DNA from 2 places in the Spiroplasma endosymbiont of Nebria brevicollis genome. Region 2 is predicted to be linked to the other one. Evidence: riboswitches for the same ligand, from Rfam matches in the RefSeq annotation. Region 2 holds a riboswitch; the other holds the start of a gene.

Region 1 (4,224 bases), 450 kb from region 2:
TCAATTCTTTCTTTAACATCTTTAAATTTTTTTGAGTTAGGAATAATATGATGTTCCATATATGATTTTGCAGCGGCAATATCAAGTTGAAAATTATCTTGATCTTTAGTAAAAAGTTTTGCTTGGGCATTAAGAGTAATATATGTTTCAGAATCTAGTGTATTTGTGGTTTCTTTATTATTTGCATTTTTATTTTTCCCTCAAAAATTAATTAAGATATCTTTGATACTATTAACGTTATGTTGGGTTCCTAGTAATTCAAATTGATAAAGTAAAGGAACATTTAACTTTTTAGAAATGATTGGTCCAGCAATAGCAAATGTTTCACCAAAATTAGTATTGCCAGAAGCAATGACACCACGACAAAAATTACGATTTTGTTTACTATTTAAAAATTTAATTACTTGTTTGGGAACAGCACCATCTTTTATATTACCACCACCGCTATAGGTTGGTGTTATTAAAACATAGTCTTTATTAACTTCAATTTCTTCCTCTAAGTCATAAGGAATTCGTGAATTTAGTACTTCTAATTTTTGAATAAATCTGTGAGTATTGTTTGAAGGTGATGAAAAATAAACTAAATTAATTTCACCGATTGGTTTTACTATGTTTTCATTTGAAACTTTTATAACATCATCATGCATTTTTTGTTCTCCTTTTTAATTAAAATTCTCAATCTTCATCGGTTGTTTCTTCTGTTATCCCCATAACATAAGATGAACCATTTCCCGAGAAGAAGTCATGATTTTCATCTGCTCTGGCTGATAATTGGGTAAATATTTCTGGTTTAATTCTAGTTTCTTCTTCTGTGAATGGTGAATCATAACCTAAATTTTGTAAAAATTTACCAGCATTATATAAACTAAATTTAATAGCATCATCAGCTAAACCAAAACCTTCATAAAGTTCTAGTAAATAAGTTTTTTCTAATTCTATTAATTCAAATAACAAATCAAATACGAATTTTTTCATTGCTATTTGTTTTTCAACTGATAATTTTTCAACTTTTCTTTGATATTTGTAGCCACTATAATAATTATGAATAACTTTATCTCTTAAAATTAATCTAATAATATCTGAGGTATTTGATAATTTCCCACGTGCTGATAAATAAAATGGTAAGTAAAATCCACCATATAATAAAAATCCAGGCATAAGTGCTGCTGCTACTTTTGATTTTAAAACATCATCACCAACGTAGTAAGGGATTAAAACACGAGCACGAGCTTGTAAACTTTGTGTATTAATAACTCATTCATGTGCCTCTTCAATTTGTTCACTTGAACATAGAGTTGAAAATATTGTTCCATATGATCGTGCATGAACACCAACCATAAAAGCAAAATTAGCATAAATAACTTGTTCATGATCAGTCAATGAGTTAGGAATTTGGGCTGTGTCACCAATTGTTGCTTGAATAGTATCTAATAACGTTAAACCAGTAAAAGTTCGTGTGATGAGTTGCTGTCATTCTGGGTTTAATGTTCTTCAAGATGTTAAATCATTTGATACGGGAATTTTTTCTGGTAATCAAAAGTTTTGTGTAATTCTAGTTCATACTTCTAAATCTTTATCATCATTGATAACATTTCAATTTATAGAACGCATTTTTCCTTGAAAATTATTCATAGCATATGCTAAAGGTGATAATGATTTTTGATAATATTTATTGCCTTTTGTCATATAGTTTTCCTTTCATATTTATAAATAAAATTAATACAATTTGATATTTTATACCCCCTATATAAAAAAAAGAACTAAAAAACACCTAAGTTTCCTGTCGGTGTTTGCACAAATTTATCATTAATTATTAAAAATAAAGATATAATTTTCTTACTATTAAAGTATGAAAATATCGTTACTATAACAATCGTTGATCCATCCCCAGGAATAACTACTATTTAAAAATTTAGACCGGTCTACTGGCTTAGCTTCATTTTACTAGTTACCCTTCTCAAAGATTTATCTTCAATGGTTATAATAACGTTCATCAGCATTACAGTTGCTGTGGGACAGCAATGAATTCTCATCCTTTTCCCGAACATCTAAAGTTTTAGGTTTATTTAGTTGTAAGAATATCATACTACAAAAAATGAGAATGTAAATTAAAAACATTTTGTTTTTTCATAAAACAGAGTAATGATATGATAAGATTTAGTAGATTGCATGTGGGTTTTTAAGTGAAAATTATAAAATAAAAAAAGAACCAAAAGGTTCTCTAATTTGCACCAGGTTTGGTTACCCAACAGGATATTACTACCCCTCAAAATTTATCAAAGGTGAACTCTGATATATAAATAATAACATAATAAAATTAATTTGCAATAATTTTCAATAGAAAATAGAGGTTTTTAAAAATGAATAAAAATAATGATTTTAATAAAAATATGAGTGTTTACAAATTACATAAAACAAACGAATTAGATCATGAATACGGAAGGCCAACTATATTATTAAAATACAAAACACAAACATCTTTAATTTGATGAGGAACGCATTTACTTGATGAAAAAACATATGAAAAACCTTTAATTTTAAAAATTAATAATAAAACTGGTTATTTTTATTCTAAGGGAATTGAAGGTTAATTCTAGTGATTTGAAAGAGAGATAAGTTAATTTTTCTACAAACGATGCTTATCAATTAACTAGTTCAGAACAGCAAGGGTTAATATCAAAATTTGTTAGTTTCACTTTTGAACAAAATCCTTATTTTAAAATTAAGAATTTAGAAAAAGATATTTATCAATTAGAAGAACAAATTAATATTTTAAAAATTGAAAATGACCAATTTAGATTTAAATTAGGTTTAACCGCAAAAAACGTTATTTTAAATAGTATTAATCAAGAAGAAAAAGACAAGGAGTAGTTAAAATGGCAAATAAATTTTATGCAGTAAAAAAAGGTCGTAGAATTGGCATCTATGAAACATGAGAAGAATGCTTAGAACAAATAAGTGGTTTTTCAGGAGCACAATACAAACGCTTTGATAATCCAACTGATGCTCAAGGGTACATAGATGATACCAAACCATCCCCAAGTTCCCACAATCAACCAAGTTATAATCATCATTATGAAGTAATTGCTTATACTGATGGTAGTTTTAATGAAGAACTAAATCAATTTTCATATGGATTAGTTTTTATTAATAAAGGTAAAAAAACTACTTATTGTGAAAAATTTAATGATGAAAATTGAGTAAAATTAAGAAATGTTGCTGGTGAAATTATGGGTGCGCAAAAAGCTATGCAGTTAGTCTTAAATAATAATGTGAAATCACTGCTTATTTGTCATGATTATGATGGTATTAGAAAATGATGTACTGGTGAATGAAAAACCACAAAGCCAGAAACTAAAGCTTATAAAGTATTTTATGATAAAGTTGCTAAAGATGTAAAAATTTATTTTAAATGAATTAAAGGACATTCTGGTAATGTTTTAAATGACGAAGCAGATAGTTTAGCATGAAAAGCTTTTAATTTGCCTCATGTTTCAGAAGTTATTAAATAGATGGTTATTTACAACTTAACTAACCAGGATTTTATACAAAAATTAAAGATAACCCGTAAGATAATTTATTCAGTATGAGTATAATTTTTTATCTTCGTTTAATTGAGCATGTAGTTTTGCTAAAAAAATATTAAAAGGGATGATTATTATAACTGTAGTTATAAAACTACTAGTAAAATACCTTTGGAATTTTTAATAGCAATTGTAATTTTTATCAGTTGAACTTTACTAACTATTTTAAATTCACTTATTTGTCTTAAAATTAATTTTTAATTTTTATTAATTTGCACATAAACATAATAATTTGAAATACCTATATAATATTAAGCAAGTAGTCATAATTAAAATAGTCAGGATAAATGTGGATACAGTTAATAAATATTTTCTTGAATTATAGAAAGAAATAATTAACACTAATACTCTTTAAAAGGTTATATTCAACATTATCAAAGAAGAATAAGTATATAATAATTTATTAAGTATCATTTTTCACCGCGAAGTTTATTTTAAGGTTAAATTTGATATTTTTTTTATTTTTTTATGATATGATTATTAAAGATTTGTATTAGTTTATAAATCATTTAATTTTATTAAAAAATTCTTGTCCGGGATGTTTTATAAATGAATATTTTATATAATTTTTATGTTAAAAAGATTTTTTATGCTTGTTATGTTAAGAATGTTGTTTTGCCAATTGATGTTTTCAATAATA
Region 2 (4,224 bases):
CTATTGCCGCCGTTGCACTTTCAGTAAAAAATATTACATTGGTCAAAGCTTCTAACTTATCATATATTGTAGTACTATTTGTTTGTTGTGTTTGTGTCGTTACAATTTCATTGTTGGAAGTATCCTTTTCCTCACTATCATCATTTAATGGTAGTCTGTCTTCTGTTTTTGCTGAATTTGGCATAATATTTAATTATCTCTTTTCTTTTAGTTTCAAAATAAAAACTCATTTACTTTAAAAAATAAAGTAAATGAGTTAAAAACTGTATTTAGTTTTTCAATTATATTATACATACATCTAATTAATTTTACATGATATATCATGTTCTAAAAAAGAGTTAAAGAGATTGGTTAGTTAAGTTTAATATTTTGTTTCTGAATCTAGATTTTGAGACAGAGGATTTTTTGATCCTCAATAAATAACAGCATCAGCAGCTTGTAGGGCACCAAAGATTTTTCTTGTTTGATCGATAGCAACAACTTGAAAACCTTCAGGTTCAACTGCATTAACAAAATCTAAAACATTTTTGCATTTGGTATTTCATAGTTTGATTTTCCTTTGATTTTTATATCTATTAATTGTAACATAGCAGGTGTTAATTAATTTAAACAACAATTAATTTACTAACTTTGTTAATGGGACCTTTTTTCCCAATATAAAATAAGACACAACTAGTAGTTTTTAAATATTCTTGATATTTCATATTATCATGTAATTTCTGTCATTGGTTAATTTCTAATAAGGGAACACCACTAACTTTAATTAGTAAAATATTAATATACATTGGGCTTAATAATCATAATAAATGGATTAAATAATCTAAATTTTTGTTGTTAAGATTTTTGATAAATAAATCGCACAGCAATAAACCTGTCATCATATATCAAAATCCAATCTCACCTAAATAATTAGGATGGCGACAATCTTTTCATAAACCATAGTTAATGAAAAAATCAATTTTTCTTTTCTTCTTATAAAAACGAAATTTTTGTCAGTCAGCAATGGTTTCAATTAATAAAAATAAAACAGCTAATGCAATAAAAATAATTGAATAATAACTAAAGTTACTATTAAAATAATTCGCATCAATGCTTAAAGCAAAAATCGTAGGAATGCTAATCAAAAATACTGATAATCCTTGTAAAACTCAAAACATTCCGAATTTTCAAAACCTATTACGCATTTTATCAAAGCGATGGTCAATTTTAGTAGTAATAATTCGCATTAGTAAATAACTACCAAGTCGTAATGCCCATAAATTATAAAGAATAAATAAACAAATTTGAACAGGACTAAAGTTTTGTTTTCATGTAACAATTACAACGCTTAAAATAATAAAACTTAAACAGTAAGTAATATCAGTCAAAATATCAGTTTTAAAAATAAACGCTAGTATAAAGAATGTTAAGTTAATACCTAATGATATCAATAATACCCATAAAATAATATAAAAATCCACAATCAATAACGCTCCTAACAATAACTAATGTTTAATACTTTTAATTATACAACTAATAATAAAAACGTTTAAAACAAATAATTATCTAATAAAAAAACTATTGTTAGAGAAATCTTATTACTTTAAGTAGTAAGATTTTTAATTATCAATCAATTGTTCTTTAGTAACTATTGGTTTTGGTTGTAAGATAACAAGTTGATTATCAATAAGGAAATAATGTTGTAAATGACTAGTTCATATGGCCATAACTGGTTTGTATAAAAAGACGCTAAACATAAAATTACCAACCCCATGCACTGCATCGAATGGTAATCCAGCGATTCAATAAAAATAAAAACTAGCCTTTCCAAACATTAATAAATGTAAGAAAGAATCCAATGTTCCAAAACAAAATCCCCATAAACTAGTAATAATGATAAAAGTTCATCAATATTTTTTAATAATACCACGAAACATGCAAATAATTAATACTAAGATTGGTCATGCACTAAAATATAACATAACTTCTAATAGTCCAAAAATAAGAGGAATGCTCATTGCCATATATAAAGGAAACACTAGTGCTGCAAATGCTAATAAAAACGTCACTACTTCAATATTAAATGAAAAATGATAACTATTAGCGACACTCGCGCATTAGTTTTAAGATATTAATTAGATAGGTCTACTGGCTTATCTTCACTTTACTCGTTATCCTTCTCAAAGTATTTCAGATCCTTCAATGGTTATATAACTTTCATTAGCATTACAGTTGCTGGGGCAGCTTAAGAATTTTACTTAATTCCCTTTTACAAACATATTGTTCATCTACTTAATAATTTTATTTAGTTGCTATTTAATTATAAATGATTTTTTATTAATGTATAAAATAATTTATTACTATATAATAAAACTTTTATGTTTATATTTTATAAATATGGCATGTTTTCTAATAGCAGCAACTACTTTATTAGAAAATTTAAAATTAATTCCAGTTAATGCTGGTTTACTATTATTGGTATTAATTGCAAATACAATTTGATCATTAATATTTTGTAATAATTTTTTTTAAACGATACTTTATTTTCTATTTTTTTATCAAAAGTAATTTTTCAAACTTCTGATTGATGTCCTAAATAAGTATGATCTCCAATTCCAAACTCCCAAATTAATCAAGTAGCTGTAGCATAAATATTACCTTTTTTGTCTGATTTTAAAGCAACAACTCTAGTAAGACCAGGTAGTGGCCCACTTTGTTGACTTATAGGAGCGTTAACTGTATCATTGTTAGGGATTTTAAAAATATAGTGTAAGCGGGCAGCAAAAATATCATTAGTTTTTTCATCAATAGTTAACGCAGTAATTGCTCCACCACCGTTACCATACCTTATAATTTTAAATTTGTTTTCACTAACTTTGCACTTATAAATATCACATCATTCACTACTAGCGTAGATATTACCTTTACTATCAGTTGTTAAACTATAAATTTGATGACCGTTTTTACCACGATTTCTACCATCAATTGTTCCTGGTATTATCGTAAAATTGCTTTCATTTGCTAAGCAATGATAAATATTGCCATCACTACCAGCAAGATAAATATTATCATTGTTATCAGTAACTATTTTATTAATTTGCCCGTTAATTTCACTGATTAATTTAAAATTAAGATTAAGTTTTATTTTTTGCGTTTTATCTTTTCAAACTTGATCTCCTTCATTAGCAGTAATGACAACATAAAATTCGCCAGCTCTTTGGTTATGATTAGTAATTTCATTATTGATTGAATCAAAGTATTGAATTTGATAACCAGGTGCTAGTGGTTTGTTACTAAATTCAGAAGCTTTAATAACTTTTTCATTTAAAGCAAAATATTTTTCATTTTTTGATATGGATATTGGTGCTGGTAGTGTTAGATGACTAATAGTTTTTAAGTTAATTCTTTTCTCAGTTATAAAATTAACTTTAACTTCACCTTGGTATTTGGGAATCTTGCCAATAATAGTAGCATTGGTAGCGGTAATATTTGTAATCAACAAATGATCTGGATATAGATCAAATTTAGGATTTTTATTAAAAAAAATCATTCTTATAATAAATTTATTTGGTGTTTCTTTACCAAAAGAATTAATAATGCCAAGATTATATTCTGTCATTCTTGCTTGTAATTTGCTTTCACTTTTTGTTGATTCATCATTTTTAATGATCGTGTTTTCAATATCACGTGAGATACTAAAAGTAAAAGTAAATATTTGTTTAGTGTTTTTATCTTCAATAGTAGCATTGGTAGCAGCAATATTAATAATTTGATAGTTTTCAATATTAAGTTCTGGATTTTTTTCAAAATAGCAGCTTTAAGCATTATTTCATTAGGTGCTAATTCATCAAATACTCTAATTTCATTAAGGTTAGTATTTATGTTTGTTATAAATTCATTGTTTGTCTTTTTATCATTTGTAATAATATTAAAGATAATATCGATTTGGTTAGATGGGTCATCACTGAAAATTATGGTTGCTGTAGTTTTTTTGATATTAACAACTTGAAAAATTTCGGACTTTAGTTCTGGATTTTGATCTAAAATAATATCTTTAATGACATGATTAATTGGTTTAGAGTTTTGTTCTCTTTTAATTTCGCCTAAATCAGTTTTTTTAATGTCATTTTTTTCTTTCTTGATTTATTTTCATTTTCATCATTATTATTTTCTGATGGTATTTCTTTTGTTATTTCATCAGAACTAACAGCAGTTGTGGTTGTAATTATTGCTGTACTTATTAGA

Evidence for each region. A riboswitch is a leader RNA that binds a small molecule or an ion and turns the genes downstream of it on or off. The one in region 2 is predicted to bind cobalamin.
Region 1: another riboswitch for cobalamin. It lies ahead of nrdF (class 1b ribonucleoside-diphosphate reductase subunit beta); the one in region 2 lies ahead of AAHM98_RS03000 (hypothetical protein).

What each region holds. Positions count from the first base shown of each region.
Region 1 is NZ_OZ034986.1:66,264-70,487, forward strand. Features, by position in the region: gene nrdE (class 1b ribonucleoside-diphosphate reductase subunit alpha) at 1-647, opposite strand, end outside; gene nrdF (class 1b ribonucleoside-diphosphate reductase subunit beta) at 667-1,686, opposite strand; cobalamin riboswitch at 1,899-2,067, opposite strand; gene AAHM98_RS00385 (hypothetical protein) at 2,361-2,591, shown strand; gene AAHM98_RS00390 (ribonuclease H family protein) at 2,877-3,512, shown strand; gene AAHM98_RS00395 (rolling circle replication-associated protein) at 4,134-4,224, shown strand, end outside.
Region 2 is NZ_OZ034986.1:512,606-516,829, forward strand. Features, by position in the region: gene AAHM98_RS02985 (hypothetical protein) at 1-184, opposite strand, end outside; gene AAHM98_RS02990 (hypothetical protein) at 362-616, opposite strand; gene AAHM98_RS02995 (DUF1295 domain-containing protein) at 606-1,460, opposite strand; gene AAHM98_RS03000 (hypothetical protein) at 1,599-1,997, opposite strand; cobalamin riboswitch at 2,101-2,286, opposite strand; gene AAHM98_RS03005 (hypothetical protein) at 2,435-3,598, opposite strand; gene AAHM98_RS03010 (hypothetical protein) at 4,083-4,224, opposite strand, start outside.